DNA from 4 places in the Dehalobacter sp. MCB1 genome. Region 1 is predicted to be linked to each of the others. Evidence: riboswitches for the same ligand, from Rfam matches in the RefSeq annotation. Region 1 holds a riboswitch; each other region holds the start of a gene.
The links. A riboswitch is a leader RNA that binds a small molecule or an ion and turns the genes downstream of it on or off. The one in region 1 is predicted to bind cyclic di-GMP.
Positions count from the first base shown of each region.

Region 2: linked by a shared signal. The riboswitch ahead of nhaB (sodium/proton antiporter NhaB) and the one ahead of A7K50_RS09390 (DUF5667 domain-containing protein) in region 1 are both predicted to bind cyclic di-GMP.
Region 3: linked by a shared signal. The riboswitch ahead of A7K50_RS06475 (diguanylate cyclase) and the one ahead of A7K50_RS09390 (DUF5667 domain-containing protein) in region 1 are both predicted to bind cyclic di-GMP.
Region 4: linked by a shared signal. The riboswitch ahead of A7K50_RS13570 (sigma-70 family RNA polymerase sigma factor) and the one ahead of A7K50_RS09390 (DUF5667 domain-containing protein) in region 1 are both predicted to bind cyclic di-GMP.

Region 1 is NZ_LXPC01000012.1:339,173-346,546, reverse strand. Features, by position in the region: gene A7K50_RS09415 (efflux RND transporter permease subunit) at 1-202, opposite strand, end outside; gene A7K50_RS09410 (efflux RND transporter periplasmic adaptor subunit) at 199-1,482, opposite strand; gene A7K50_RS09405 (DUF3102 domain-containing protein) at 1,781-2,611, shown strand; gene A7K50_RS09400 (DUF1659 domain-containing protein) at 2,700-2,927, shown strand; gene A7K50_RS09395 (DUF2922 domain-containing protein) at 2,966-3,205, shown strand; gene A7K50_RS09390 (DUF5667 domain-containing protein) at 3,344-4,588, opposite strand; cyclic di-GMP riboswitch class I at 4,569-4,653, opposite strand; gene A7K50_RS14350 (CAP domain-containing protein) at 4,795-5,622, opposite strand; gene A7K50_RS09380 (TolC family protein) at 5,683-6,762, opposite strand; gene A7K50_RS09375 (cell wall-binding repeat-containing protein) at 7,013-7,374, opposite strand, start outside.
Region 2 is NZ_LXPC01000001.1:157,983-165,356, reverse strand. Features, by position in the region: gene abc-f (ribosomal protection-like ABC-F family protein) at 1-177, shown strand, start outside; gene A7K50_RS00770 (BlaI/MecI/CopY family transcriptional regulator) at 298-657, shown strand; gene A7K50_RS00765 (M56 family metallopeptidase) at 654-2,483, shown strand; gene A7K50_RS00760 (DUF3102 domain-containing protein) at 2,590-3,483, opposite strand; gene nhaB (sodium/proton antiporter NhaB) at 3,660-5,165, opposite strand; cyclic di-GMP riboswitch class I at 5,252-5,343, opposite strand; gene ablB (putative beta-lysine N-acetyltransferase) at 5,541-6,389, opposite strand; gene ablA (lysine 2,3-aminomutase) at 6,364-7,374, opposite strand, start outside.
Region 3 is NZ_LXPC01000010.1:18,134-25,507, reverse strand. Features, by position in the region: gene A7K50_RS06505 (ATP-binding protein) at 1-405, opposite strand, end outside; gene A7K50_RS06500 (polyprenyl synthetase family protein) at 386-1,336, opposite strand; gene A7K50_RS06495 (hypothetical protein) at 1,342-1,536, opposite strand; gene A7K50_RS06490 (hypothetical protein) at 1,869-2,321, shown strand; gene A7K50_RS06485 (alpha/beta fold hydrolase) at 2,370-3,062, opposite strand; gene A7K50_RS06480 (heavy metal-binding domain-containing protein) at 3,288-3,608, opposite strand; gene A7K50_RS06475 (diguanylate cyclase) at 3,705-5,378, opposite strand; cyclic di-GMP riboswitch class I at 5,434-5,519, opposite strand; gene aguB (N-carbamoylputrescine amidase) at 5,608-6,483, opposite strand; gene A7K50_RS06465 (agmatine deiminase family protein) at 6,515-7,374, opposite strand, start outside.
Region 4 is NZ_LXPC01000018.1:91,439-98,812, reverse strand. Features, by position in the region: gene A7K50_RS13585 (Fic family protein) at 150-1,292, shown strand; gene A7K50_RS13580 (hypothetical protein) at 1,361-1,543, opposite strand; gene A7K50_RS13570 (sigma-70 family RNA polymerase sigma factor) at 2,159-2,566, opposite strand; cyclic di-GMP riboswitch class I at 2,987-3,076, opposite strand; gene A7K50_RS13560 (TetR/AcrR family transcriptional regulator) at 3,948-4,532, opposite strand; gene A7K50_RS13555 (hypothetical protein) at 5,124-6,392, shown strand; gene A7K50_RS13550 (DUF6320 domain-containing protein) at 6,410-7,078, shown strand; gene A7K50_RS13545 (isoprenyl transferase) at 7,144-7,374, shown strand, end outside.

The DNA.
Region 1 (7,374 bases):
CAATCGGCTGGGTGATTAAAGTTTCTATCTCTTGCGGTCCTGCTCCGTTGTAAGAGGTACTGACAATTGCGTAAGGCAATTCCATCTCAGGCATCAGATCCAGCGGGATACGCGTAAAAGAGACAAATCCGAGGATGATGACAATGAAAACGAGCATCAGGACTGTAACGGGGCGTTTTACCGACGTTTCAGATATTCTCACTCCTGTGCGCCTCCCCCTGTTTGCGCTGAAGCTGCCGTATCATTTGTTTCCTGCTGGACCTCTTGGCCGTCAAGCGATATGACTTTGATTTCTGATCCGTCCTGAACAAAGTTCTGCCCTTTGGTTATGACGATATCTCCTTCAGCTAAGCCGCTGATGATCTCGGTCTCAGTCCCGCTTTCGAGCCCGGTTGATACTTCAATCTCGACTGCGGCATTATCTTTGGCGACATAAACGACGTCTTTTCCACCGTGGAAGATCACAGCCTCGGTCGGCACGACCAGAACATTATTCTTGCCGGCGATACTTAAGGTCAAATTGGCGAACATACCGGGTTTGATCACGCTGTCTTTATTCTCAATGTAGGCTTTAAGCGTATATTTCCCCTGAGCATTGGCTGCAACACTTAAACTGTCAATGACCCCTTTAACCTTGACCGAAGCCGAAGGCACCACGATCTCCACTGACTGGCCGCCGTGCACATTATTGATCTCCTGCTCACTGATGCTTACGGTAACAAATACTTTACTCAGATCCACCACCCTGGCCGGCGAAACAGCATTTGAAACCATAGCGCCTACTTTCACATCCAACGCCGTAAGTACGCCGCCAATCGGCGCCTTAACATCCATATCATTCAAGGCTTTCTGAGCCGCATCATAAGCAGCCTTGGCTTGGGCCAGCTGGCCTTGATACGTTTCCAGAACGGCATCGGAAGCCAGGACGGCAACCTGATCAAGCTCAGACTTGCTTACCGCCCCGATTTCATAGAGCTGCTTCATATTCTCATAATTCTTCTTATTGTTCTCATAATTGGCCATATTGGTCCGATAGGCGCCCTGCGCCAGCTGATAGGCAGCAGCTGCCTGATTATAGCTTGCCATCAGGTCGGATTTATCGAGGCTGAACAGCACTTGCCCCTTGCTGACCTGGTCCCCTACTTTGGCATGGACCGCAGTCACTTTACCCGGGGTGGTAACATAAATAGAAGCTTCTTTATCCGCTTCGACTTTACCACTTAAGGTGATCGCCGAAGAAATGCTCTGTTTTTGCAAAGTTATCGCTTCAACCGGGACATAATTTTGCCGGTTTTGTTCCGCCGCCTTTTGCTCAGCAGCTGATCTCACTGCACCGGAGATTCTAACACCGATCAGCAGGACAACCAGAACTGCGATCACGGTGATGATCATTTTTTTCTTCCCAACAGGTTTTTTAAGATCCGGGCTTCCGTCCTGTTTCGGCTCAGGCCGTTTGATTTTAAGTATGTCTTTCAGCGCCATTTTTCTACTCCCCCGATAATTAATATCTTTATAAGTGTATTCTTATTGGGACATCTTCATGAATGATGCGACCGTGCCCGTCGCGACTGACTGGTCGGTCGGCTTATCACTCCTCTTATCTTATCTTTCTTTGTCTTCCTGGTCAATGGGTTTAAATTAGATACTGTTTTTACCGGAAAGAATCTCTTTATTGATTCACAGAAATTGAGAGTTCAATTTTAATATAAAGCCAAGCCTTCACCACCCGAAGCCCATCTGCATATGCTGCAATTAGACTCATAATGAAAGGGTGGGCGGGATGGATAATCTGACCACCGAACGCACGCCGCTTGTCATAGCGGCTGAAATAAAGATGATAACCTGCCAAACCAAAAAAATAGTACTTGCCAGCGCCATTGAAATCGGCCGTCGTTTGCTGGAAGCCAAGGCTCTGGTTAAACACGGGGAATGGGGTAAGTGGCTGGAGTCTGTGAGCTATTCCCAGAAAACTGCCGAAAGACTGATAAAGCTCTACCAAGAGTACGGGCCTAAATTTTCTGACGGATCCGACACGTCAAAATCGACATCAATGTCGAATATGACTTACACCCAGGCCCTCCTCCTTCTGGGTTTACCGGCAGAGGAGCGGGAGGAATTCATCGAGCAGAATGATGTCGGCGGTATGACCACCAAGAAGCTGCAGCAGGCACTTCAGGACAGAGACAAGGCCAATCAGGAAAAGGACCAGGCTCTTCAGGAGAATCAAGTACTTAAAAAAGGGCTGGAGACGATCGACAGCACCATCTCCGAATTAAAAAATGAGCAGGCTAAGGCTGCGTCAAGGCCAACGAATCCGGAAAATGTCAATGCAGAAGCCTTCTCTACCGGTCAACCCGCCCTGCCGACCCACAACCTTAAAACCGAACATGACCCCGACGCTCACATCAAGCATGTAGAAAAATGCGACACTTGCTGCAAAACAATCGCCGATACCTTCTTCGATCTGACGACAGCGCTCACCAATCTGGCGCATATCGATCCGAACCTGAAAGAAGAAAAAAGAAAAGAAGCCAACCGGCTGATTGAATACATGGCAGAGACGATTAAAGAGTGGCCGCCCCCCAAGAAGCCGCTTAGATTTAGTTCCTGATTTTTTTTGGGAACCTTTGGACAAGCCAAGCATAGTATGTACAAGACAGCCGTAAGCTGTCCAATAAAAGGGAAAGGAGATGATGGGAATGGCCGTTGTTTCAGCGCCATCCGGCGCCGCTCTGGTATTGGTTTATCAGACCGGAGTCAGCACCTCCGGTGCTCCGATAACCAAACAGCGAACCCTTAACAATATTGTTTACAATGCTTCGAATCAAGCTGTCTATGAGGCGGCTCACGCCATCTTCGATCTGTCGGAATATACGCTGCTTGACGTTTACTTCAGAAGAACGGATGAATTGACAAACGAAGCGTAAAGCGGAGGGCAATTTCAGGCGTCAAGGAGGTGATTCAATTGGCTGTGACCACCAACCGAACAGCAAGATTAACTTTCGCGACCACCGGAGGGAACACGTTTTCCCTAACGGTTCCCCAACCGCGAGAGGATATCCTGCTAACTGAAGCCATGGACGTTATGAACTCGCTTATAGCAAGCGGGATATTCCTCACGACAAACGGTGCCCTTACAGGGGTAAAGGATATAAAGGTCATTGAAACCACGACCAATGACCTTTATGATCCTCCGCAAGTGTAAGCGGGCAGTACCGGCATAAAAGATGTAAACCACAAAACAGACAGCCCTGGCACTTTATCTGCCTGATAGCTGTCTGTTTCTTCTAAGGAGGTATTTAATGTGATTTGAATGATTCTCAGTTATCGAAAATATAAAGTCCTATCTTTTTCCTTGCCCTTTATCGTTATGCCCGTTATTTGAAGAGGTATTTATGACCGTGTTCTGAACGGCCTGTGCATCCACTGTTGTTTCATCCGAAGTAGACTGGCCATCGGCTGTGGCATTCTGATCGTCTGCAACTGTTGGATCCTGTTCGTCCCCTGCTTCCAGGCTATCTTCCTGGTCGCTCACGGCTTGTTCCCTAATGGTTTTCTTGTATTCCTTCATAATTTTGGCTTGCTCTTTCAAGGCTTCCTTCGTTTCTTTGTTCGTCTCTACTTTGATTTTCTGAATATCTTTCCTAAGCTCCTGCATGTCGTTTTTGTACTGTTCAGCCTGCCCGACTTTTTCCAGGGCAGCTGCAATGGCAGCCTCATCACCTGAAGCACGGGCTTGTCCCAATTCTGCCTTGGCTGCCGTAAATTCCTGCACAGCTTCTGCATAGGCTTCTTTCGCGGCTACATAGGCTTTAATCGCAATGGTATTCTGGACTTCGGCTTGGATAATATTCTGCATGATTTCAGCCTGTTCTTCTGTCAGACCGCCGGTGATTTTAAGGACGATCTTGTCGGCATCACTTTGGACAAGTTCAATGCTGGCAAGTAGATTGCTGATGACGGTATTTTCTTCTGTGTCAACTGCCGCCGTTTCATCCGTGGCTGTCTCATCAGTAGTTGTTTCTTCCGTAGAAGTTGCTACAGCTTCTTCATTTACAGCATTATTATCTGCACCATCGGTTTCAGTTCCTTCAGCTGCTTCGGTATCTTCAATGATTTGTTGCACCTGAAAGTTTGCTTTTTTAATAGTATCTGAATATGCTCTCAGAACCTGCTCCATCAAATCAAGCTGGTTCTCTTCGGACATGATTTCCGCTTCGGCCAGTCTTTCATTGGCAAACTCAACCAGCAGTTCCGCTTTTCCTTCATCAGAGAAAGTTACAGCAACCTGGACATTTTCAATCATCTGTTCGATTGAATAGAGCCAGCTGTCCGGTGTTACACCGGCTTCATCTTCAACAGCTGCTTCATCTGTTGGATCTGTGGCGGTTGGATCTACAGTAGTAGGATCTACGGTCGTGTTGGGAGTACTTGCTAAGATTTCCCCAGTGACCGTGCTTTCGCCGGTTGTTGTTTCAGCAAAAACACAAGAAGGTGCGACCGCAATAATTAAAAGGACACAGAGAATCGAAACCAGAATCTTTTTATGGATCATTCTATTTACCCCTTTCGGTAACCCGGCTGTCATAACCTTTCGGCCTTAGACCCGTGGCTTTGCGTCTCTGTCTTTCGACAGATTTGCCATTATCGTTTTGGCTGAGGTCATTATAGTATAGCTACTTTAAAAGTTCAATTGTTTTGGGTCCTTTTTCAGACCAATGGGGTACAAAAAATGAGACTTTAGTCTCAGAAAATGATTCGAAATTTATACAATTATTTTTGATATCTATCCGATCAGTCTGTAAAGATCTGTACAAACACATAACCGTACACCGGGCTTTTTGAGATGCCGATGCCGACTGAAGCATAGGAGGCATCCACGATATTGTCTCTATGCCCCTCCGAATTCATCAGGTCAAGATGAGCAGCTTCAACCGAACTGTCTCCTGCGAGGTTTTCTGCAGCACTGCTGTATGTAATACCTAAGCTGTGAAGCAGCGTGAAAGTGGATCCCCAGGTAGGCGATATATGGGAAAAATAATTGTTACTGACCATATCTTCCGCTTTCAGCTGCGCGGCATTTGTCAGCTTCGGGTTAAGCTCAAGCGAAGAAATTCCGGCTTTGGAGCGTTCAGAATTAATCAGAGCCAGCATTTGTTGGATTTCGGAGTTGGTGCTGGGGCTGGCCGCAGGTTCGGGTGGATTAGGATTGGCTTCTTCTGAAGAGCTTGTTTGTGGTACGCTTGTTTTAGAGCTTTTCGGCGTTTCTGATATCGTTTCCGGGACTTGTACTACTGCTTGTTTAAGCGTTTTGCTGTCTGCCTCTGAAGAATCGATTGATTCTTCGGTTGCCTGATCTATTGTCTTTGATGTAATCTGCTCCTGTGGTTTTGATTTAGCATCCGACAACGTGCTAAGATCTTCCTGAGCCGAGACTGCCGTAGTGATCGGTGCCTTTTCCCCAGAAGACATATTTTTTGAAGATGTATCCTCCGTCAATATGTTTTTCAAAGAAATCGGTAAGGGCAACGTAAACGTAACCAGGAGTATAAATGCTGCCGCTAACACCAAAACCTTATATACTTTGCCCTTCATCGCTGTCCCACCGTCCTTTATGCTCAATTAGTCCTTCCTGAAATTAAGAAGTGTCTTACTGACACTTCTTAGACATATACATTGAATTTATGCACCTGTACTCGAAGATACAATCAATCCTCTCTTAGCCCACTCGTACTGGCGATAAGCCTGCATCACTGTATCTTTCGCAATCTCGGTCGTTGTCTGCTGACTCATATACGTGCTTCTTTCTGTTTCAAACTGGATTTCCGAAATCATTCCCAATTTGTATTTGAGCTGGGCAATCTTCCATTTGCTTTCGGCTGTTGCCATCTTTTTGGTTTCGACATCCAAGGCTTGCTGTTTGTCCAGAACAGTTTGATAGGCCCTATAGAAATTGTTTTTAAACTTCCGTTCGGAATCAAGCGAGTAGGAATCCAGAATATAATCATAGCTTTTGCCCTTGGCATCCAGATAATCCTTATCGACGTCTATGCCGGCAATCTGGTCTTTCGTTACATTAGGAACATCATTAACCGTAAGTACACAATCATAATCCTGGTTAAGATTTAAATTAAACTGCTGGAGAATGGACTCCTTAGCCTCTTTCAGGTTCTGTACCGCTGATTCAAGTGCCAGGAGACTATTTTCTGCCTCATCGACAGTCAGCTGAGTTACCATCCCAAGTTTCTGCTGTAGTTTTAATATCTTTACCTGCCGTTCAGCCAAAGACTTCTTCACCATTAAATCGTCCAACTGGTAACCGATCGCATTATAGGAGATATACAGCATCTCCATACTCCAGATCAGTGTATTGTTCCCTTTTTCAATATTTAATAGCGTGTTTGTCGTATTGATGGATGTATAGGACGATTTTTGCTGATCAAGAGCAGCTTTTTGAGCAGCAAGCAAATAGCTGATAGCAGCCTCATATTGTGGGTTTGCGCCGGTGCCCCCGCCATAAGCTGCGTTCACCGCGCTCCATTGAGCCAGAAGTGCATCCATTGCAGCAATTCCCTGTGTCTTTCCATTTACAGCATTAGTATATGTACTCATATTTTCAGAAATTATCGGATTTCTGGCATTCATCAATGATTCAATTTTATCAAAATCAAGTGTTGCCACGGTATCAGCAAATGCTTGTACTGGAAATAAAAGTCCCAAGAATGCTATTAAGGTCATGATTATTAACTTTCTCGAACGCATTAAGATTCCTCCAAGAAGTATTGACATCTGATTCTAACAACCATCATACTTCGTGCAGGCTGTTTCGTCAATATTCGGAACTGTCGAAAAAAAGTCCCATGGAAATATACACCTTGTCATTAGACGCTTACCTTACAGTTAACCGCTATGCGTGGCACACTAAAAAGGAGCCGAGCTCAAAATTCTTTTGAGTCGACTCCTTAAAAGTTGCTATCAGTTTTCTAACATCTATATTAGAATTGGTTAGCAATTATTGGGTTACTGTAACACCTGTAGATGGTACAGAAATTTTATTGCCTGCTGTATCAACAATATTGATAGTACCAGAGATAGCTTTAAGTGTTAATCCAGAAGCAATATTTGCTGCTGTAACATCTGCTTCTAATGTCAGAACTACAGTAGTTACATCATCTCCAGCAGCCGTAGAAACTAGATCATTTGCAGCTAATTTGGATCCACCGATGTAAAGTTCGAAATCAGTGTCTACTGCAAGTGTATCAACTTTTTCTGAGAAAGTTAACGTAACTTTATTTAATGCAGTTAACTTCGCAGAGGTGATTGTCGGAACAACGTTTTCTTTGATATTTACAGTACCAGTGTATGCATCAATGG
Region 2 (7,374 bases), on a different contig from region 1:
AAAAGTCTCTGCGAGCAGGCCCATCTGTATATCTGGGATGAACCGCTGAACTATATTGACGTCCTGTCCCGAATGCAGATTGAGGACCTTATTGTAAGATGCCGGCCGACCCTGCTGTTTGTGGAGCATGACAGTGCGTTTGTGCAATCAGTAGCAACAAAATATATCAGGCTTTGATCGGTTGTCCTCGAACAAAATTTTCAGGGTCCTGAAGTACCGCAGATTTTCTGTTGACAACTGAGGTCTATTAGAATAAACTTACAAATAGGTCTATTAAGATAAACCTTGGGGGCTATCATGGAAAACTATAAATTATTTGATGCGGAGTATAAATTTGTCAGTATCGTCTGGGAAAAGGAACCGGTGAATTCGACTGAGCTTGTAAGGCTTTCTTTGGAAAGACTGGGCTGGAAGAAGTCAACCACTTACACGGTTTTGCGAAAGCTATGTGAACGGGGCATTTTAGACAACACGGATACTGTAGTCACTTCACGTATTAAAAAGGAAGAAGCGCAGAAGTATGAGAGCCAATCTTTAATTGAAAAAAACTTTGAAGGTTCTCTGCCGCAATTTTTAACAGCATTCCTTGATCGGAAAAAGCTCACGGCTAAGGAAGCTGAAGAACTAAAACGAATTATTGAGGAGGCGATGCAATGAACAGCTTGATGACAGTATTCAGCACTGTTGTCGGTATGAGCATGACAGCTTCCTACGTGGCTCTGGGTGTGATCCTGATTCGGCAGCTTCTGAAAAGGGCACCGAAAATCTTCTCTTATTTGTTATGGCTGGCGGTTTTCTTCAGACTGGTTTGTCCTGGTTCATTTACCTCAGTTTTTAGTTTCTTAAACGTTATTAAACCCGCTATGCAGCCTGATGCCTTACCTGAGGTGCTGGTGATGGCAGGCCTTGGGAACATAAATGATGCAATAAACGGTACAGTAAACAGCTCAGTTGGCAGCACGCTGCCTCTGGTCGCTGCAATGGATGTAAGTCCGCTTTCTATGATGATGTTGCTTGGCAGTATGGTCTGGATGGCCGGGGTTATGGTGCTGCTGATTTGGAATATTTTTTCCTATTTTAAAATTGCAGGGAAGATCAAAACGGCTACGCTGCTGGATGCTTCTTTACCGGATATTTATGAGACAGATCAAATCAGCACACCGTTTGTTTTTGGTTTTAGGAGACCGAGAATTTATTTGCCTGCAGGCATTTCGCCCCGGGAATTACCCTATGTACTGGCGCACGAAACGGTACATATTAAGAGACGCGATTATCTGATCAAACCGGCGGCATTTCTGGTTCTGATCATCCATTGGTTTAATCCGTTGATGTGGTTCTGCTTTGCGCTGATGGTTAAGGACATGGAAATGTCCTGCGATGAAACGGTTATCAGAAACAAGGGACAAGAGATCAAAGAAGATTATTCCAATTCCCTGCTGGCGTTGGCAGTTCAGAAGAACAGCTTCTGGCAGGCTACCCCTTTAGCTTTCGGTGCAAACAATATTAAAGAGAGAATTAAAAATGTGATCCATTACAGAAAACCCGGTGTTTGGATTGGTACGGCGGCAGTTGTTATGATTGTAGCGTTGATGATTGGATTTGTGGCAAACCCGGTCAATGACACGGCTGCAGGACAGGAAACATACGCTGGTTATGCAGTAGATAAATTACTGGCCAACAAAACACCGTATGTAGGCAATGCGAGCAAGGTTATCGCACTGATTGACGCGATGCCTTTGCCGAAAGGGGTCGTACGGGATAAAGTCGAATTGCAGACGTCGACCGCGCCGTATGGTCTAACCATTCAGTACCGGATCAACGACGATTCAGCGATTTCTGCGGAAAACGGAATGATCGGTGATGTGTTTGGGCGCAATGCCATCCTGTTGTTCAGCCTAGTCGATAATGTTGAAGTCATTAACATAAAATTTACCGACAGCGCGGGAAAATATGAAGGATATAGCACGACTTACTTAAGAAGCAGAATCGAGCAAATCATGCAGAGAGATGTACGCGTATATGCCGAAAGTGCCGATTTGCTGAAGGAATTGCTTACACGTCTGGAGTATGTGTACTTCAGTCTTGGAAATGAAGGAAATACGGCGGTCAACAAAGCTAAGCAGATTGAGCTGTGCTTGGAGAAAATCATGTCATCACCGTTACCTTCCTCCAATCCCTATGATTATATCAAAGCGCATCAGGCAGAGTACAATATCATTCTGGCCATGGATGAACAAGCACTGCCTTACCTATTTTCCGAATTTGCAAAAGGCGGGCAGACAGGCTTAAAGGGAAGTGTGATGGAGATCCTGTGCCGAAAGATCCTCGGCAGTGAGGATATCAAATACGCCAGCACGAATCATCAGGACTGGTATGATGCCTATAAAGCTCATACACAGCGGCTCACAGATAAAAACGGTTTGGACTGGATGCAGGCGCATTATCCGAAAGGTGTACTTATTTTGAGGGGAGAACAGAATTAACTTAGAACGAACTGTAACGCATTTTTCTCATTACGCGGCAACAATAAGCCGGAAAACAACGACAGCGTCCGCCGCGTTTTTCCGGCCCTTCATCATCTACCACTTCTTACTGTGTATCTCTGATGGGGCAAGCTTGCCTGTTCCACGTCTCATCTTTAAGCCACCTATCCAGAAGATCGTAAATTTTATTCTTATAAATGATATACGTCTCCTTGTCATTAGGGGCGATCTGGAGCAGCTTATGCTTGACTTCCTTGATGGTTTGATCCATGTTTTCACAGAGGAAGGCGATATGGTTGGCCCTGACTTTGAGCGACGTATTAATAAAGTTCGTCTTCATCCGCTCGTAGCCCTTGGCGGCTGAGCTTTTTTGGAGGGATTCCAGCGCATCATTCAGCTGCCTGGCCGTTTTAGCGAGTTCTTCTTTGGACGTTTTGACGTTCTCCAATTGGACCTTTAGATTGGCGAGTTCCGCAGTCAGCCCGGTGATGATACCGCTTTGGTCTTCCACTGTTTTCTGGAGATCCGTGTTCTCCTGCAGGGCCAGGTCTTTTTCCTGTAAGGCTTGGTCTTTTTCTTGCCTGGCTTGTGTCCGTTCCTTGACCGCTTGCCTGAGTTCCTGATTGGTCATGCCTTCGATATCCAGATCGACGATGAATTGCGCTCGTTCCTCCTTTGGGATACCTAAAAGAAGCACCGCCTGACTGTAGTTTAAATTCGGATTCGAATCCGAATTTGAGGAGGTAAGCTGTCCTGCTCCGTACTCTGTGAAGATACGCATCAGTTTATTGGCTCTGCTCTGGGAGAAATCGACCGACTCCTCCAGCCACTTGCCCCATTCTCCATGCTTAAGCAGGGCCTTGGCTTCCGTCAGCCGCCTGCCAATCTCGACAGCGGCGGCAAGGTAGATCCTCTCAGTCTGGTATTTGATCATATTAATTTCAGCCGCGATGACATGCGGCGTGCGTCCGTTGATGATATCGGTTACTGGATCAGTCATGATATCCACACTCCTTGGGGCTAACTTCACTCGTAGGATATGTGGCCAGGCTTAAAAGTGTGACAACCTCAGTATTAACAACGGACAATCTTTCTCATCGTATATAAGGTCACCGAAAGTCGAGATACTAAAAGATCAGTAATGCTTAAACCCTTGTAATCTGATATTCTCAAGTGTTATAACAGGTACATTGTTGCCAGTAAACCTGTTGCAGTCATAACGACGGCGTATGGCAGAGCCAGTTTTACCATCTCAGCGTAAGACAGGCGAATCAGCGGTGCTAGAGCAGAAGTCAAGAGGAACAGAAACGCCGCCTGACCGTTTGGTGTGGCAACGGAAGGGATATTTGTACCCATGTTGATGGCAACTGCCAGCTTGTTGTACTGCTCCACCGCAATGGCCCCGGCTTCAAACGCTTGCTGTGTTTCAGTCATATATACCGTAGCCACAAAAACATTGTCACTGATTGCCGAAAGGACACCGTTGGCCGCAAAGAAAGCCACAAGCTGGTTCTGCCCTTCCATGTTCAGCACCCATTGAATAATCGGCGTAAACAAATGCTGGTCATGAATAACCGCAACGACAGCAAAAAATACAACCAGCAGCGCAGTAAACGGCAATGCTTCTTCAAACGCATGACCGATGCGCTTTTCTTCAGTAACCCCGTTGAAAGCAGTAAGCAGGATAATAATCATCAGACCAATAATACCTACTTCCGCCAGGTGTAGTGCCAGGGAGAAGATCAGCAGAACGCCGCACAAAGCCATTACAATCAGGCGCACACGTCCGCGCATATTCCTGGCAGCATCTTTGGCTTTTACATCATCTTCCATAACCTTTCTCACAGATTCCGGAAGCTGGTAGCCGTACCCCCAGAACTTAGTAACTTCAAGGATAATGGTGGTCAGAAGACCAACGATCAATACCGAGATAGACACAGGGGCACATTGTATAAAGAAATCTACGAAGTCCCATTGCATAATGGAGCCAATCAACAGGTTCTGCGGTTCACCAACCAGTGTTATTGCTCCGCCCAGCGCAGTGCCCACAGCACCATGCATCATAAGATTACGCAGAAAACCACGAAACTCGTCCAGGTCTTCATGAAGTTTGTCATCAACACTATGGTCGTGATTAATGTCATACGTTTCGTATACTTTTTCGCTGGAAGCAAACTTGTGGAAGATGCTATAGAAACCATAGGCCACGGCGATAATCACTGCCGTTACGGTCAGCGCGTCCAAAAACGCAGAAAGAACCGCACCCAGTACAGCGAACAGGAATGAAAGCGCGACTTTAGAGTGTACTTTAGTAAGGAGCTTGGAAAACAGGTACACAAGACCTTCTTTCATAAAATAGATCCCGGCAACCATGAACATCAGAAGAAGAATAACCGGCAGGTTCATTTCAACCTCGTGATAGACCATATGAGGGTTAGTAAGTCCGAGCACAACGGCTTCGATCGCCAGAAGCCCACCGGCAGGAAGCGGATAACATTTTAACGCCATTGCCAGGGTAAAAATAAATTCGACAATCAACACCCACCCGGTAACGTACATACCGGCGGTAACCATCAAAATAGGGTTCAACACCAGAAAAGCAAGAATTGTTCTTTTGTACCAGTCCGGAGCGTGACCCAGAAAATTTGCTCTGAATGCTTGTCTGATGCCCATTTGTTTCATATGTACTATCCTCCCAAGTGAAAATTAAAGATATAAAAAAGAGAGTACTCCAAAACGGAACTACTCCCCCCCAAGAAGTTCATATTACTTGCAGCCTGGCAATCATAGCAACTTACAAGCAGCCTTAGACCCATAGCTTTAGCGTCCTTCACTTTCACGAAGTTTGCACCAACCTGTACAACTATATATTGTTATTTTTGCTTAAGTTTTTATATTATAACAAAAAATTATTCTTTTGAATACCCTGAATATATCCACTTTATGCTGAATTGTCCAGGTATTTACCTTAAGTATTTGTTTTTTAATATAATCCTTTAGCAAATCAGGCTATCTCTCAAAAATCTTCTTCCCCTTGACTTACAAAATAGTATTTTACTATTTTAAAGTTTTTACCCAAATATTCATATCTTCAAAACCCCCGCAAATATGGCAGTTGTTGATTAGTCTACCCCGATACATATACCCCAGCTTGCTTAAAGACCTGTTGATCCCAAGATTGTTAGCTCTTGAAAGGCTATATGCTGTAGCAAAGCCATTACGTTTCAAGTGTGTTTCCAGTTGGAATATCAATTCGCTTAATATATTTCTGCCTCTATACTTTGGATAAGTGGCGCAATCAGTTATTTCAGCATTCATGTTCTCTTTGTCTAGAACCACCGAAGCAATACTAATAATTTTCCCTTCCTCTTCCGCCACCATAAACAAGACATCATCCCGCATGACTTCTTGAAGATACTCTCTGCTAAAAATAGGAGTTGGATAGGTTTCAAATACCGTTTGAAAAAGCTGAACCATCTGGGGAATATCGTCCGGCACGGCCTGCCTTATCGTATAGTTTTTATTCTTAGTCAGCTCAAATTTATTGGTATTCTTAACACAATAATCGATAATTCTGTTTTCTTTCTCCTCATAGAGTGAATTTTTGCGCTTTGTATCAAGAAAAAGGGATATACAAGTTGCATCCTCTCCCTGAAAAAAACCGTCGATACCCCCCTCTGCTACAAACCCACATTCCTTAAAGATACTAAGATCTTGTTTATAACAATTCGCAATAATCTTACCCAGATTTTCTTTTTTGGAATAATCAATTATCTCTTTGATTATTAACTCTGACAAAAGAGAATGACTCAATATTTTAAGCCTTTTATTGCGATAATCCACGTACATGTCCACACCCGAAAAGTTAGTATATAAATTTTTACATTCGTCTTGATCTATATTCATGGAAGTCCTCCCTCTTATTGAGTCTTACGTTTCTACTTGGAATCAAGCACACTTGTTCATCTCTATATAACTTTTCTAATCCCCGGTATTCTTTATTCTTGAATTTACTGCACGTGCCGCATTTTCGGCACTGGTGCGTTTTATCCCGAGGCTCGCTATACGTGCAAATTACACCTTCATAATTTCTAAGAATGATCTTTTCAGGGGAATATGAAATCAAGTATTGTGGATTGACCGGGATCTTCCCCCCGCCTCCAGGCGCATCCACAACAAACTGTGGAATAGCTAGACCCGAGGTATGTCCACGCAGCATTTCTATGATTTCAATCCCTACAGAAACCGGAGTTCTGAAATGCTCTATTCCTTCTGAAAGGTCGCACTGATAAAGGTAATATGGTCTGATTCTGGAGCTTACCAGTTTTTGAACCAAATCACGCATTATATAGGGGCAATCATTAATGCCTTTTAAAAGTACAGACTGGTTGCCCAGAGGAATTCCGGCATCCGCCAATTTCTCACATGCCATGCGAGCCTCAACTGTCAGTTCCTTGGGGTGGTTAAAGTGAGTATTCAGCCAAATTGGATGATATTTTTTCAGCATTTCGCAGAGCGTATCGGTAATTCTCTGAGGCATGACAACTGGTGTTCTTGTGCCTATCCGTATTATTTCCACATGTTTGATTTCTCGTATTGATCTTATGATTGCTTCCAGCCTTTCATCAGAGAGGCATAAGGCGTCCCCTCCTGACAAAAGTACATCTCTGACTTCTTTATGCGCTCTGAAATAATTAATCGCCCGTTTGATATTGTCCTGGGAAAGAGCCCTATCCTCATGCCCGGCAAATCGTCTTCTTGTACAGTGGCGACAATACATTGAACACTGATCAGTAATAAGCAAAAGTACCCTGTCCGGATATCTGTGAGTAAGACCCGGGACTGGCGAGTCGACTGTTTCATGCAGCGGATCACAACTGTCGAACTTGGA
Region 3 (7,374 bases), on a different contig from region 1:
ACCCAGTAGCCAAAACGTAAACCCTAATATGATTAACGGAATTTCACTCAATGCTGTAAACAAATCAATTTGTTTATGTATAGTAATTGCTTTGGAAGTCATTTGCCCCGGACTGACGAATTCGATTGTTGTAGCATCTTCCAGTATGTCCCATTTTTGAACAATAGGGTTTTTACTAGGATCTTTACCGTCAATTTTGAGGATTTCATCCCCCAACTCTATCCCGGATTGATACGCTTCGCCAATAGAATCGCATGTTACCACCAGCCAGTGGCCGTTTACGTTTTTTAGATCAAGACCTATATATGGCCGTTCCAGACAAGCAACAAAGTAAACAAGTCCTAGCACAATGAAAATCACACTTGCTAAATAATAAATATGCCGATTAATAAATTTCTCCCACAAGTTTTTTCATCTTCTCCTTTTGTTTTTCTGGAACGGGAAGCCTTTCAAGGATTTCACCAGCAACATGGCGATAAATTTCAAACATGACGGCACAATATTGACTAACCCCTTCTTCGGCAGAAGTTCTTTTCAACAATTCTTTTTCATTATCCAATAATTGTTGCGACCGGTAGCCTTTTTCCTTTTTAAGCAGATGGAACTGGCCCACTTCTTTTGCTGTGTGTAAAAGGTAAACATAGGGTAGGGTTTTTATATTATTTGTAAAATCATGCTTTTTCTGAAAATCCAGAAAGTCATTTAAATCGTTGCGGATTTGGTTCATGATCCCAAAGTTTTGGCCAAACTCTGCTAACAACTCTTTAATAGAATCTGAAGCCCCTCCCAGGATCGCTCCTATTTTACACGCACAGGAAGTCAAACTTCCTGACTTTCGTTTGACTATTTCAAAGCATTGCTCAAGAGAAATATGATCACAGTCAGCATAAAGGAACTCCCTGAATTGACCATCACTGGCAATTACCCCAGCGTGGTGTATAGTCTTACTGATTTCTCTATAAATCCTATCATCCTGAATTTCGCTAATTGCCTCATCGCTTAACATTAAAAGACAATTTGCCAGGCTTATAGCTTTCGCCTCCGAAATTTTTCGCCAGGGCAGATCATCATGATCCTGATCTTGAATATCGTCAAAAATATCCGCTGCCAAGGCAAAAAATTCCATCGCAATTGCTCCCGGCAGCGCAGTTTCTGGCTTTCCCCCTGTACACTCGCAACTCATAGTGGTTAAATAGGCCCATTTAAATAATTCACCCGTACTACTGTCTGCATTCAATGAATTTTGAATCATTTGACACATTTCAGCACTAAGTTTCGTTGCTTCCATAATCCTATTAATTTCTGCAAAGATGTTTTGATCAAGCTGAAAATTCATTTATTCTATGCCCACTGAATAAGCGGACTGACTTCAATGGCAATGGCGCCCCCGGATACCTTACCCCTTGAAAAAACATTTTGAATAACAGGAAGTTCAGTGGGTTTTACGATATTTTTACTCTGCTGGTCAGCCTGGGTTAGCAATTTGGGATTTTTGACGCACTCGTGAACAAAATTGGCAATACCTTCATAGTTCATCCTGAAAACCCCTTTCATAATAAAAAAATTTACCATTTGTCTTACTGAAAGTAGTCTTTGTCAAAGTTTCCATTCATTCTGATGAATTCCCTTCAGCTTGATCATTTATAAGGAAAATTCTTCAAATAGCGCCATATTCCTTCAGTGAATAATAGAATGTTTTGTCGAATTTTATATTTTATCCCATGACAGTATAAATAAAGGCCCTGCCCCGACTGCAGCGGGCATGGGCTTGCTCAAACTTATCATAGGAATTGCAAAAAAAGAATTGTAAAAATGTTTATGTTGGGAATACTAGTCTTGAATATTATGATATAAAGGTAGTACGAAAGATGAAATACGATAAACCCACTTTAGCTATGTTTATGGGAGCTTTATCCACGATTCCCTATGAAATCGTGACAAGAATTCTAATGACCTTTGGATTTGCCAAGTATAGTGTATATCAGCTCACTAGCTTTATGATAACACTGGACAGGCCTAATGATATCCTCGGAGCGATATATTCCATCATATTAGGTTGTGTATTATCTCTTGTTTTTTACTACGCACTTAAATTCTTAGATCATGACTATTTTATAGTCAAAAGTATCGGCATTAGTTTATTAAACTGGTTAACATTAGAAGTCATTTTCATGTGGCTTATTGAAGGGCGTAACTTTATTCCGCATAGACCTATTAATGATTATTATTCAGAAATGATCGGTTCAATTGTGTTTGGGATTACGCTAGGACTACTGTTTCGCTATTATTTATTTAAAGGTTATAAGAAAAACGCATCATAGGAACCGTTTTGCAATACATTTGTACAGCTTTACGAAATAAAGCTCAACTTATTTGTCTTGTAAAAAATCTTCAACACATATCATTACCTGTTCGGCCATCGGACTTAGAAGGATCAAATGACCACCTTTTTGGAAATATCTAATCTTTTTCCTATCCGAAGACACATGTTTATTGATATAATCCACACTCTTTCTTCTTACAGTATCATCATCTTCAGCCTGAATAATTAAGATTGGACAATTTATTTTCTTTAATTTTGGCTTCGTTTGGTGCAATAATAATAAGAATTGGATCATAGACAAAAACGGTGAGATCTTTTTTGCTTGTAAATACCTCTTGATGTGGTTAGGCTTCTTGTTCTTGACGTCATCCGCAATATTACGAAACACTTGGTATATGTTCCAATAGAAGATGGGCGTATTGATTGTCACAATGGCCTTAATATCATGTTTACAAGCAAGATTAAATGCAATCAGCCCTCCCATGGAGAACCCTATCAGCAGAATTTCATCCCCAATTTCTTTTAATCTTAAAAGTTCACGTTCAGCAGAATCTATCCAGTCCAGATAAGTTGCTTTTTTCATTTCATGTCTGGTTGTTGAATGGCCTTTTAATATAGGACAAATAACATCATAACCAAGAGCAGTCAAATATTCGGCCAAAGGCTTCACTTCGTGTACCCCGCCACCAAACCCGTGAATGATTAGACATTTCGTTTTCTCATCATCTATAGCGTTCATCTATCACTGCCTCCAGTCTTTATCTGGCTTTTGCATGTATGTTGTAGAAAATCTCGCGTATCCCGAAGTATTGTTACTACGTACTGCTTACAGTACAAACTATGATGAAGATATTAATAAATGGTTTTTATTTAATCCTTTGGTTGAGAGACTCCAATACCCTTAGCCTAGCAGAAAGATACCCGCTGGTACAGAGCTCGCGGGTATCTTTTGAATATTTCGGGATTATTCTACTCTTACGGCGGTCCCGGAAGCACTGACCATCAACATACTGCCGTTGGCTCCGATAACTTCATAATCCAGATCGATACCGACTACGGCGTTGGCGCCCATCTGGAACGCCCGGTCTTCCATTTCTCTCAACGCAATATTGCGGGCCTCCTGCAGCTTGCCTTCATACGTTCCGGAACGTCCACCGATTACGTCGGTGATACTCGCAAAAATATCGCGGACAATATTGGCCCCCATAATGGCTTCTCCGGTAATCACCCCGTAGTATTCGGTGATCCTGCGTCCTTCTACGGACGGTGTCGTTGTTAAAATCATGTTGTTTTCCTCCAATAACTCTATTTCATAAGGTTAACGTTACTATAAGTATATCACTCCAAGTATTTATTTATATTCCTCTTCGCCTTTTGGCAGCTACCTATCATTCACAACAAGGGATTCCTGCATAATCTTATTAAAAACAGTAACCAGATACGGATCAAACTGTTTGCCGGCGCATTTATTGATTTCAACAAGTGCACTATACGGGTCCATGGCCCGTTTATAAGGCCTTTCATGCGTGATCACATCGTAGGAATCCACAATGGATACAATCCTCGAGAATAGCGGAATTTCATCTTCTTTCAGCCCCTGCGGGTAACCTTTCCCATTCCACCATTCATGATGACCGAGAACGGCTTCCGAGACATGCGCTAATTCCCTGGAAGACTGCGTAATCCGATAGCCGATTTCAGAATGTTTTTTCATGATGCTCCATTCTTCCGGGGTCAAGTCACCTTGTTTTTTTAAGATTTCCCCCGGAACGCCAATCTTGCCGATATCATGCAGCATCGCAACCTGGACCAGTTCAACGATTTCCCTTGCGGATAAGCCGATCTGACTGCCAAATTTACTGACCAGACTTTTCAGCCTCATGACATGGGCTTCCGTCTGATAATCTTTTTCCCAGAGCAGTTTTTCCAGGAACTCGATGATCGCAAGGCGGGTTTTCTTGCTTTCATTCAGTTTGTTGCTATACATTTTTTCCTCAGCCTGGTTGATCATTTCTGCCAAGGGCTGTTCCCTGTTCTCAAAAAACGTCGAGCCAAACGAGATATCGATCGGTACTGTTTTCGGGCGGGAGATTTTTAAGTTATCCTTGACATTGTTTAAAAGCACGCCAGCCTGATCAAGCGGCACACCAGGCATGATAATGATAAACTCGTCCCCGCCCCATCGGATAATCACATTTTCCGGGCCAATGGTCTCCTGCATAATTCTGACCCCGTCCGCAAGTAATTCATCCCCTTTTTCATGACCAAAGGTGTCGTTGATTAGTTTCAGACCATTAAAATCCCCCATGACCAATGCTGCAGGCATGAGGGTTTTATCCAGGAAATCTTCCAACGTATTTTCAAAATAGGTACGACTGTAGGCCCCGGTTAATTTATCATAAATGACAAGTTTTCTGATATTTGCTTCTTTGCTTTCAAGCTCCTCCCGGATGCTTTGAAAATACAGGGCCTGCATATTGAGATAAGCAAGTAGACCAACAACACCGGCAACTAAATAACCTACAGACGGTGGAATAACGTTAATTAATTTGCACAACGGATAAAGTAAAATCGATAAGGCCCAAAAAATATAGGTATAGCCAAGTATTATTCGGATCGGGCCTTGCGGTGTTTTTGCTTTTAAGCATGTCATAGCGGCTTTGGACAATAATGCAATGATCCAGACAACAGACAGAAGTAAAAGAGCGGTTGTCGGGATTCCCTGAACAGCAATACATATAAAAGCAAGGATCAGAAAGCCCGTGCCGATATCCCAGAACACCGGATAGCTTCTGCTAAAAAACAACTGCGTACCCTTGAATACCAGCCAGTACCCTGCGATCGAAGAGGCATAGTTGATAATCTGAAGCACCACGGACGGGCTGTTGGTTTCCAGCAATGCAGTTCTGGAAAGATAGGTTATCATCAGCGTTAAGACAGAAAGACTCCATGCTAAGAAATAATGTTTCTTTTCGGAAAAATATAAAAATCCGTAAGATATTAACAAGACCAAGGTAATCGAAATACTGGCTGCAACGATGGAATCGGCTGTCATGTAGATCCTCCCTCAAAAAAAATCGCGGCCAAAGCAGCCGCGGTTTTCATCTTCTGTGTGCAACCCGACTGTCAATATGCTTCAGCACTTAGACTCGTAGCTTTGCGTCCCTGCTTTTCAACAGGTTTGCCTAAGGATCATTTGATTTGATTTAATTATAGTAAAATACACGAAATCTGTCAATAAATGTATGAATAATCAATTATTGTATAATTATTTAATTTACGAATCAGTCTATTAGTTCTCCGTCATAGGAAGCAATAATCCCATATAAATCAGGCCGACGGTCCCGGAAGATTCCCCACTCCAGGCGCTGGACCTCAAGCTGATCGAGGTCAAACTCAGCCACCAGTACAGTTTCCTCAGTACGCCCTGCTTCCGCAATTCTTTTGCCAAGTGGTCCGGCAATAAAGGAGGAACCGTAAAAGGTAATCCTGGAATCTTCATCTTCCTCGACGCCGATCCGATTGGAAGCGACCACGGGGATCAGGTTCGCGGCAGCGTGGCCGAGCATGCAGGCCTGCCAATGGTCTTTGGAATCAATCGTCTGGTCCAGCGGTTCTGAACCGATGGCCGTCGGATATAACAGGATCTCTGCCCCCATCAGGGTCATGCAGCGGGCAGCTTCCGGGTACCATTGATCCCAACAGACGCCGACCCCAATCTTGGCGTAGCGCGTTTGCCAGACTTTAAAGCCTGTGTCACCGGGGTTAAAATAGAATTTTTCCTCATAGCCCGGCCCGTCAGGGATATGGCTTTTTCTGTATTTGCCGAGGATCTCACCGTCGGCATCAATCATGGCAATTGTATTGTAGCGCGCATAGTTTCTCTTCTCATAGAAACTGATTGGCAGGACGACTTCCAGCTCTCTGGCGATTTGCCGGAAATGCCTGACCGCCTGATTATTTTCTAGCTCTTTCGCATATCCGTAATAATCTGATTTTTCTTTCTGACAGAAATATGGGGTCTCGAACAGTTCCTGCAACAGGATAATCTGGGCTCCTCGGGCCGCTGCCTCCCTGACCAGTGTCTCTGCCCCGGCAATATTTTCTTCAACGTTACTGGTGCAGCGCATTTGTGTTGCTGCCACTTTGACGTTTCTCATCGTTAAATTCCTTCCCTACTGCCTATTATTTTTATAGATCTACCGCAGGCATCTGCTGGGTGGTACAGTGAACATTGCCGCCTTCCCCAATAATTGCCATTCCATCAATGGTGCGGATCCGTCTTTCCGGAAAAATCCCGCTCAGGGTCCGAATAGCCAGGGCATCGGTTTCGGCAGCCTGGCCCCCAAATACAGGTAAAATAATTCCGCCGTTAACAAAGTAAAAGTTTAAATAACTCAACGTCAGGCGTTTACCGTCGGCAAATACGGCGGGAGGCTGTTGTATTGGGATGATTTCAAAGGTTCTTCCTTTGGCGTCCGTTTCCTGGTTTAACACCGCGAGGTTTTCCCGGGTAATCGCATAATTCGGATCGCAAGGGTCGTCACAGATCTGAATCACGATTTTGCCAGGCGAAGCAAAACAAGCGATATTGTCAACATGACCGTCTGTTTCATCCCCGTATAAGCCTTTTTCCAGCCAGATGACTTTGTGGATACTCAAATATTTCTTCAATAGTTCCAAAATATGTTCCCGGGAAAAATCAGGGTTACGGTTCGGATTGAGCAGACATTCGGCCGTTGTCAAGAGTGTACCATCTCCGTCCACGTGCAGCGAGCCGCCTTCCATAATCAGGGGCGCATCAAACGGTTTTAGTCCAAGGTGCTTCAATATTTGCGGTGCGACCTGGTTGTCCAGATCCCAGTCCGGGTATTTGCCGCCCCAGGCATTGAAGTGCCAGTTGATGCCGGCTGTATCTCCCCGATCATTGACGATAAACGTCGGCCCGTTATCCCGAAGCCAGGCATCATTGTGCGCCAACGGCAGGAGCTCAATCTGCCTGTTCCGAAAGCGGCCTTCGAGCAGAGATCGTTCGTCGGGGTTTACCAGCA
Region 4 (7,374 bases), on a different contig from region 1:
GCGAATTTTTCTCCCTCCATATTTCTCGTTATTATAATTTGATGAAATAATGAGCATAATATAAACGGATATATTTCACCAACTCTTGATTAGAGGAAATAAAAGAGTTATAATATGTACAGTTATTTCACTTAAAGGAGTGAGCTAAGATGGAGAAAAGATCCGGAACTCTTAAAAACAATTTGTCCGGGGATATGGCATATAAATCCTTTGTGCCTGCGGCCTTGCCACCCGTCCCAACGATCACGCTGGATAATGAGGCGGTTGAACTGCTCGTAAAGGCCAATAATCAAATCACTCTGTTAGCCGGCATCGCCATGAGAATTCCCAATGTGGATTTGTTCGTCACTATGTATGTTCGGAAGGAAGCATTGTTGTCCTCACAGATAGAGGGCACACAGGCAACGCTTGATGATGTCCTGAACCCAATGCTCGATGAAAACGTCAATCGCAATGTCGCGGATGTCATCAATTATATCAAGGCGACCGAGTTTGCGATCAAAAGGCTGAAGGAGCTGCCGCTGTGCAATCGACTCCTGAAGGAGACGCATGCGGTTTTAATGCAGGGCGTAAGGGGGCAGGAAAAAAGTCCTGGCGAATTTCGTACATCGCAGAATTGGATTGGCGGCATAGGGAGTACATTAAGCAACGCCAGGTATATCCCGCCCTCGCCCGATGATATGCAGGACGCCATGTCGGACTTGGAGAAATATCTCAATGCTGACGACGACCTCGACACTCTGATTCGTGCGGGGCTGATCCATTATCAGTTTGAAACGATCCATCCGTTCTTGGATGGCAACGGCAGAGTGGGCAGGCTGCTGATCACCTTGTTTTTGATGGAGAAAGGGGTTTTGACCACACCGGCACTCTACATCTCGTATTTTCTCAAAAAGAACAGGATCGAATATTACGACCGCATGACCGAGGTGCGCAATAAGGGCAATTATGAGCAATGGATCAAGTTCTTTTTACAGGCGATACACGAGTCCGCGTTGGATGCGGTGACGACGATTGACCGGCTGGTAGAACTGCACGATAAGAGTATTGCTCAGATCGGTGCGCCGGACAGAACAACGCAGACCGTCTTGAAGGTCTTCCGCTATCTCGAAACAAGTCCGATCATCGAAATCAAGAAGACCGCGGAAGCGCTCGGTTTGTCCTATAACGCTGTTTCAAGAGCCGTGACCGTTCTCATGGAAAAGGGCATTTTGATACAAACAGACAAAGCCAGCCGGACGCGAATCTTTGCTTACAGCGCCTATTTGGATATTCTGCGCAAAGACACTTAATCAAGCGGGGCAAAGCAAAAAGCGGTCGCAGTATTCATTACTGTGGCCGCTTTTTATGGAGCGCGCCATTAAGCCATCGTCTCCAGAGAATGCGGGATGTTTTTCCGAATATAGGAGTCAATCAGCGCATTTTTTACGATATTCGCAATATGCGGATTGTACTCATCAGCAAAGCTGATCGTTACTGGATGTCCGCTGACGGATATGGTGACTACTTTGCTCTTTCCGGTATCCTTTACTGCGTTCATCATAAGTAAATCCTCCTTATGTTTGTAGATGTTTTAATGGCACAAACATAAGGGCCGCCCTGTAATGAAGTTAGGCGCATGACGCACCTGCTTTTGGGCGACCCTCATGGCTTCTGACATTAAGTCTTTGTTTTTTCTGCTTATGGCTCTATTTGACACTACTTCCCGAGCCTTGGGCGACGGCCTGAACTGCGGCCGGCTAAGCCGCATCATGGGAATCTCACCCCCGCCAGGATCTCTGCCGGCTGCCCTCATTGCGTGATCCCCCGGTCAAGGGGGGCTGTGACTGGGCAGAAGTATCATTATAGGCTGACGGGATCATTGCGAAACAGCTTGCCATCGGCTGTTTTCCGGACGGATGGGTACCGCTTTGCACCTTATTTGGCCGTCTTTGATAAAAGAAACAGGAATGAATGAACAAAAAATTGTGGCTTCGTGTTTCATCTGTCCTTTTACAGGTGGTCTTGGCGCATCCTCCGGGGTCGCTTTCCCTTTTTGGGTCCGTCAGCTAACGTATTCAGGTCATCGGATATTCAATTTTCAAAGAACCCTTGAGGGGAAGAAAAAAGATCCCCTCACTTCTATAAGGAAGAAATGAGGGGATTGAGCGGATTTTTTTTACTTTTCCATAAGTTCTTTTAGTTTGCCAAAGATACGGTGCTTCCGGTCATTGATGGTTTTCTGCGGTATTCCGGTTTCTGCCGCAAGCTCCCGCTCACTCTTTTTCTTATAAAAGAACTCATAAATGAGCTTCTGCTCGTCCTTCGGCAAAGAAGATAACGCTTTGTGTAGCTTAGCCTGGGTTTCCTTTTGGATGACCATGTCCTCCGGAGATGGCGAAGTACACATATAAGCGGGGTTTACGCCATCTTCCTTTAATTTTTCCAAGGAAAGCTCATGCTTCTTTGCCTTTCTGGTGATATTCCGGGCATATTCGTATTCCTTGTAGTACGCTTTATATACTTTTCGAGTCACTGGGACTCGTTTACCTTTTACAATAATGGTGTATTCTTTTTGCTCAGACATGATATAGTCCTCCATTTTTTCGAATTTTAGAAATCGAAAAATGGAGAGCGGAGGAGAGCGGCAACGGGGACGGTCAGTATCTACTGTGTAAATCCGTATAACCAAAAGATTGGTAGAAACTGGTCGAAATAGGAAGAAAAAAGTCGAAAGAAAAAACCCAGCAATTTGCACAGTGCAAATCACCAGGTTTTTACTTTTGTATGAAATTATAAGGAAACATGAATATGTACGAAATCCTTCGTCTTTATTTCAGTCTCCTATGGGATTGGTTACAATACATGTCCGATACCCCTTTCGCTCATAGCAAATGGCGAAAGTCGGGGGCCTAAATAGCCATTACAAAAAACATCCATCAAAAGTTGCAAATGGATCATCAGCACAAAAGCCTGCCCAAAAAAGGGCAGGCTTCCGCATGCAACACTTGGCAACCAGGCTATCATAACGCTTTTAAGCGTCGTAGACCCTTTGGCTTTGCGTCCCCGCCTTTCGGCGGGTTTGCCCTTAACATAAGATTATTCATTTTTGATTTATGTTCAAGCGGCTGCGATACTCACACCTCCAAAGAATTCACAGCCTTATTCAACGCAGCATAAAGACGTTTTTTTGTTATAAACACTGGCAGGCTTATTGTTTTGGCAATTCGTTTAAGAGAAAATCTCTGCCAGCAGAAAAGCAATAAAATATATCTTTCTTTCGGACTAAGCCTATAGAGCTTGTCCAACTGCTTTTTTCTTTCGTTATCCAAGCTATTTATACCTTTGGTTGTTCTTAGAAGTGCCGCTTGTACCTATGTTCTCGCCAGTATTTTGTGGCTTTGAAAATGTATTCACGAAGCACCAGTATAGCAAAAACAGCTACTACTTGCATAAACAGGACGTTAAATCCATGCTGAAACAATGGCTTTTTGTTACCATCGTGCAGCGTTCCATGTTGCATCTACGCCATAGCTAACCAGATATGAACCTATTTGCTATAAGGTTGATGGTTATAATTATCCTATTATCACTTTAAGAATACTGGAAATATTATAGAAAAGTTATAGTTTAGTTATAGAAAAGTTATAGGGAAATCGCAAAAACGACAAAAAAGGATGTCGTTCCGATCAGAACGACATCCTTATCTACATCATTTTATTCTGAATATACTGCGGTATAAAGCTTCCCGTACAAGAAGATGATGAGGATTACGCTAAAAAGATGAATATTGCTTTACTATTCAGTTTAGTTCCACCGCTTTGCTATGAAAACAGAACGAAGGAGACCGTCCCAAGGTAACTGCCTCCGTTCAATTATTTTATAGAAGATATCCGCGCATGGATGTAAAAACAATGGCGAAAAGCCGCTTGGAAGACTTTTCGCCATTGTTTAATTATGCCGCTTCTTTATCTAAAAATCGCATATAATCCATTAAAAGTCAATGAACCTGCAAAAGCAGACACTTCTTCCAGTGAATACGTCCGATCAGAATTGAACCATTCTCTATATATGGATAGGATACCGGATACTGCGAACTCAATTGCATATGGCAGCATTTTTTTATTATTTATTTCGGGTCCCACAAGTTCGATAATCCTATTTTTCAGTATATGTTTTATTTTCTCCAGTAACCTGCTGTCAGACGTGGATTGAAGGAAATATTTATAGAAGTCGAAATCATCGTTGATGATATTGGTCAGTTCCTTAAAGATCAGATAAGGGTCATAGATGGCCTTCTGAATATCAAAGCTCTCAATTATTCCACAAAGTTGTTCCAATATATCGTTTTCTATTTCATCCAGTACCCCGTTCACATCTGTATAATGGGAATAAAAAGTCTTTCTGTTGATATCTGCTTGGTCCGCAATTTCTTTGATTGTAATATCGCTGATATCTTTTTCTGTCATAAGCCGAATAAAAACTTGTTTAATCGCTTTCCTCGTTTTAATACAGCGCCGATCCACTCGGTCATTATTGCGTATATCGCTCATAATATCTCCCCATCAAATACTAAACAAATATAGCGCGTATTGTGGCATAAGCATCACATGCTCTCTCGAATAACCATTGCAACCGTTCATTAATCATATTATAATAAACACATGGGTAAAAAGCAACAGACGTTTACTATCTTGGCAAATACAAACCTTATGATAGCTTGGTTTTACTGCGTGGAGCGACTTAGCCCATAAACGAACTTTCTTTGTTTCGTCGGCGGGTTTGCGGTAACGATTATGTTTCAAGGATAAACCCATGAAATACCCGAAAATCATATGATAGTATTTTGGATAAAAATGATTATTGGCGTTTCCGGTAAATATATATTTTATCTTTTTATATAATAATATTGGGTAAAGAAATGGCTTTTTTCGAAAATATTTGCTCTTCGCACAGTATGGCTGTAATATGTCTGTGTAGCAGCACAAACGGGGACAACAATGAATCGTATTGAAAAACAGCTATAAAAGCACGCTCATACGTTTTTTGTATAATATAAATCATAAGTAATTTTCTATGGGCTGATGAGAATCCGGGCAAGTGGTTCTTATTATGACGCACAGCGTTGAAATGGAATTAAGGATATGAAGCATCAAAAAGATATCGAATGGACAAGCCTTGAAAATGCCTCAAAAATATTTCCGGCAACCTGGAGTGTAAAAGACCCCAAGGTGTTTCGGCTTGTCTGTGAATTGTATGAAGCGGTAGACTCCGAATTTCTGCAGAAAGCGCTGGATAGGACTATCGATGATTACCCTCTCTATCGGTCTGTCATGAGAACGGGAATATTCTGGTATTATCTTGAAGCCAGCGATATCAGGCCGGAAGTCCAGATCGAATCAGACACGGTATGCGCGCCAATTTATCTGGGACATAAAAACAACCTATTGTTTCGGGTGATTTATTATAAAAACAGAATCAATCTTGAGGTATTTCACGCTCTTTCCGATGGCACCGGGGCCGTCCGTTTTCTTCAAGCCCTCGTATATTACTATTTGATGTTCAAACATGAAGAAAAATTTGCGAATACGATTCTCGTCAATGATCATTCTTCAATAAGTGGGCTTATGGATGACAGCTTCGATAAATATTTTGTCGGCGGCAGTCAAAAGAACAGTAAAATGCAAACCCCAAAAGCTGTAAGGGCGTATCAAATTCACGGGGTGAGACGGGCCGATAACAGATTAAATCTGATTGAAGGTTCTATGTCCACCCAGAATGTTTTGAATGAGGCCCATAAATATCATACAACGCTGACAGTCTTTCTCACATCGTTATACATTTACGCAATCGGTAAGGATATGCATGCGCGAAAGAAGATCCATCCGGTGATTTTGACTGTCCCGGTCAACCTGCGGCAATATTACGAGTCGGTCACGGCAAGAAATTTTTTCAGCTGCATTAATATTGGTTACAGCTATGAGAAGGACACTGATGACTTGAAAACTGTGATTGAGAGTGTGAGTGATCATTTTAAGAAGTATATTACAGTGGAGTATCTGAATAATCGGTCAAATAAATATATGGCAATGGAACAAAACCTGCTTACCCGTATTATACCCTTACCAATAAAAGATCTCATTCTCCGGATTGTTGCCGGTTTAGCGCGAAGACAAACAACATCAACGGTATCCAATCTTGGGAAGATATCCATGCCCACGGAACTTCATTCCGCTATCCGGCAGTTTTCTGCCTGCATCAGTGCCAGAAGGCCCCAGATGACCTTGTGCTCCTACGGTGACAGATTGGTCGTGAGCATTTCCTCCCCATATCGGGAAACCAATATCCAAAGAACGTTTTTTCGGCTGCTTTCAAAGGCTGAAATTGAGATTGAGATATCGTCCAATATCTGAGGGAAAGGATAAGCCGAATGCAGTATTGCAGTGAGTGCCGGATCCGCATCCGGGGAAGAGAAGAAAAATGCGTATTATGCGGCAACACTCTTTTAACGCCCAACTCTGACTTTGCCCGGGAAGAGATATTCCCCGATATACCGCGAGCGTACGAGAGCCATCTGGCAATCCGGATTTTGGTATTTATATCTTTTACCGCAGTAGTAGCCAGTGTTACTATTCAGAAGATTTTTCCTGCCGCTGGGAATTGGCCGATATTCGTTATATTCGGACTTATCAGTATGTGGATTGGACTAATCGTCGTTGTGCGGAAAGGGCATAATATACCGAAAACCATCATCTGGCAGGTGGCCGTTGTGTCATTGCTGTCTGTTTTTTGGGACTGGCAGACGGGCTGGAAGGGCTGGTCATTGGATTATTTAATACCGATTGTATGCGTGTCGGCCGAACTGGTTATGTATATAACGGCAAAGATTATGAAGCTCAGTATCAGGGAATATATTACCTATGCCATGTTGGATTGTTTGTTTGGTATCATCCCAATCATTTCTCTTCTGCTTGACGGGGTAAAAACGCCTTACCCGTCCATCCTATGTGTTGCGGTCAGTATTATCTTTCTGTCAGCAATATTCATCTTTCAGGGAGAAAATATGATAAAGGAATTGAACAAAAAAATGCATATTTAAAATGATATCGCAAGATATGATTGATATAAACAATAAGGGTCTTTTGTTTTTTGGTGGAGGCAAGGATGATGGAATATAAAAATGATATGCCTGTCCATGTTGCTATGATTATGGATGGGAACGGCAGATGGGCAAAAAAACGGCTGATGCCAAGAATCTATGGGCACAAGGAAGGCTGTGAAAATTTAAGGAGAATGACAGAGGCTTGCAGCCGGTTGGGTATTCAATATCTGACCGTCTATGCTTTTTCGACGGAAAACTGGAAACGCTCTGAAGAAGAGGTAACTTTCTTAATG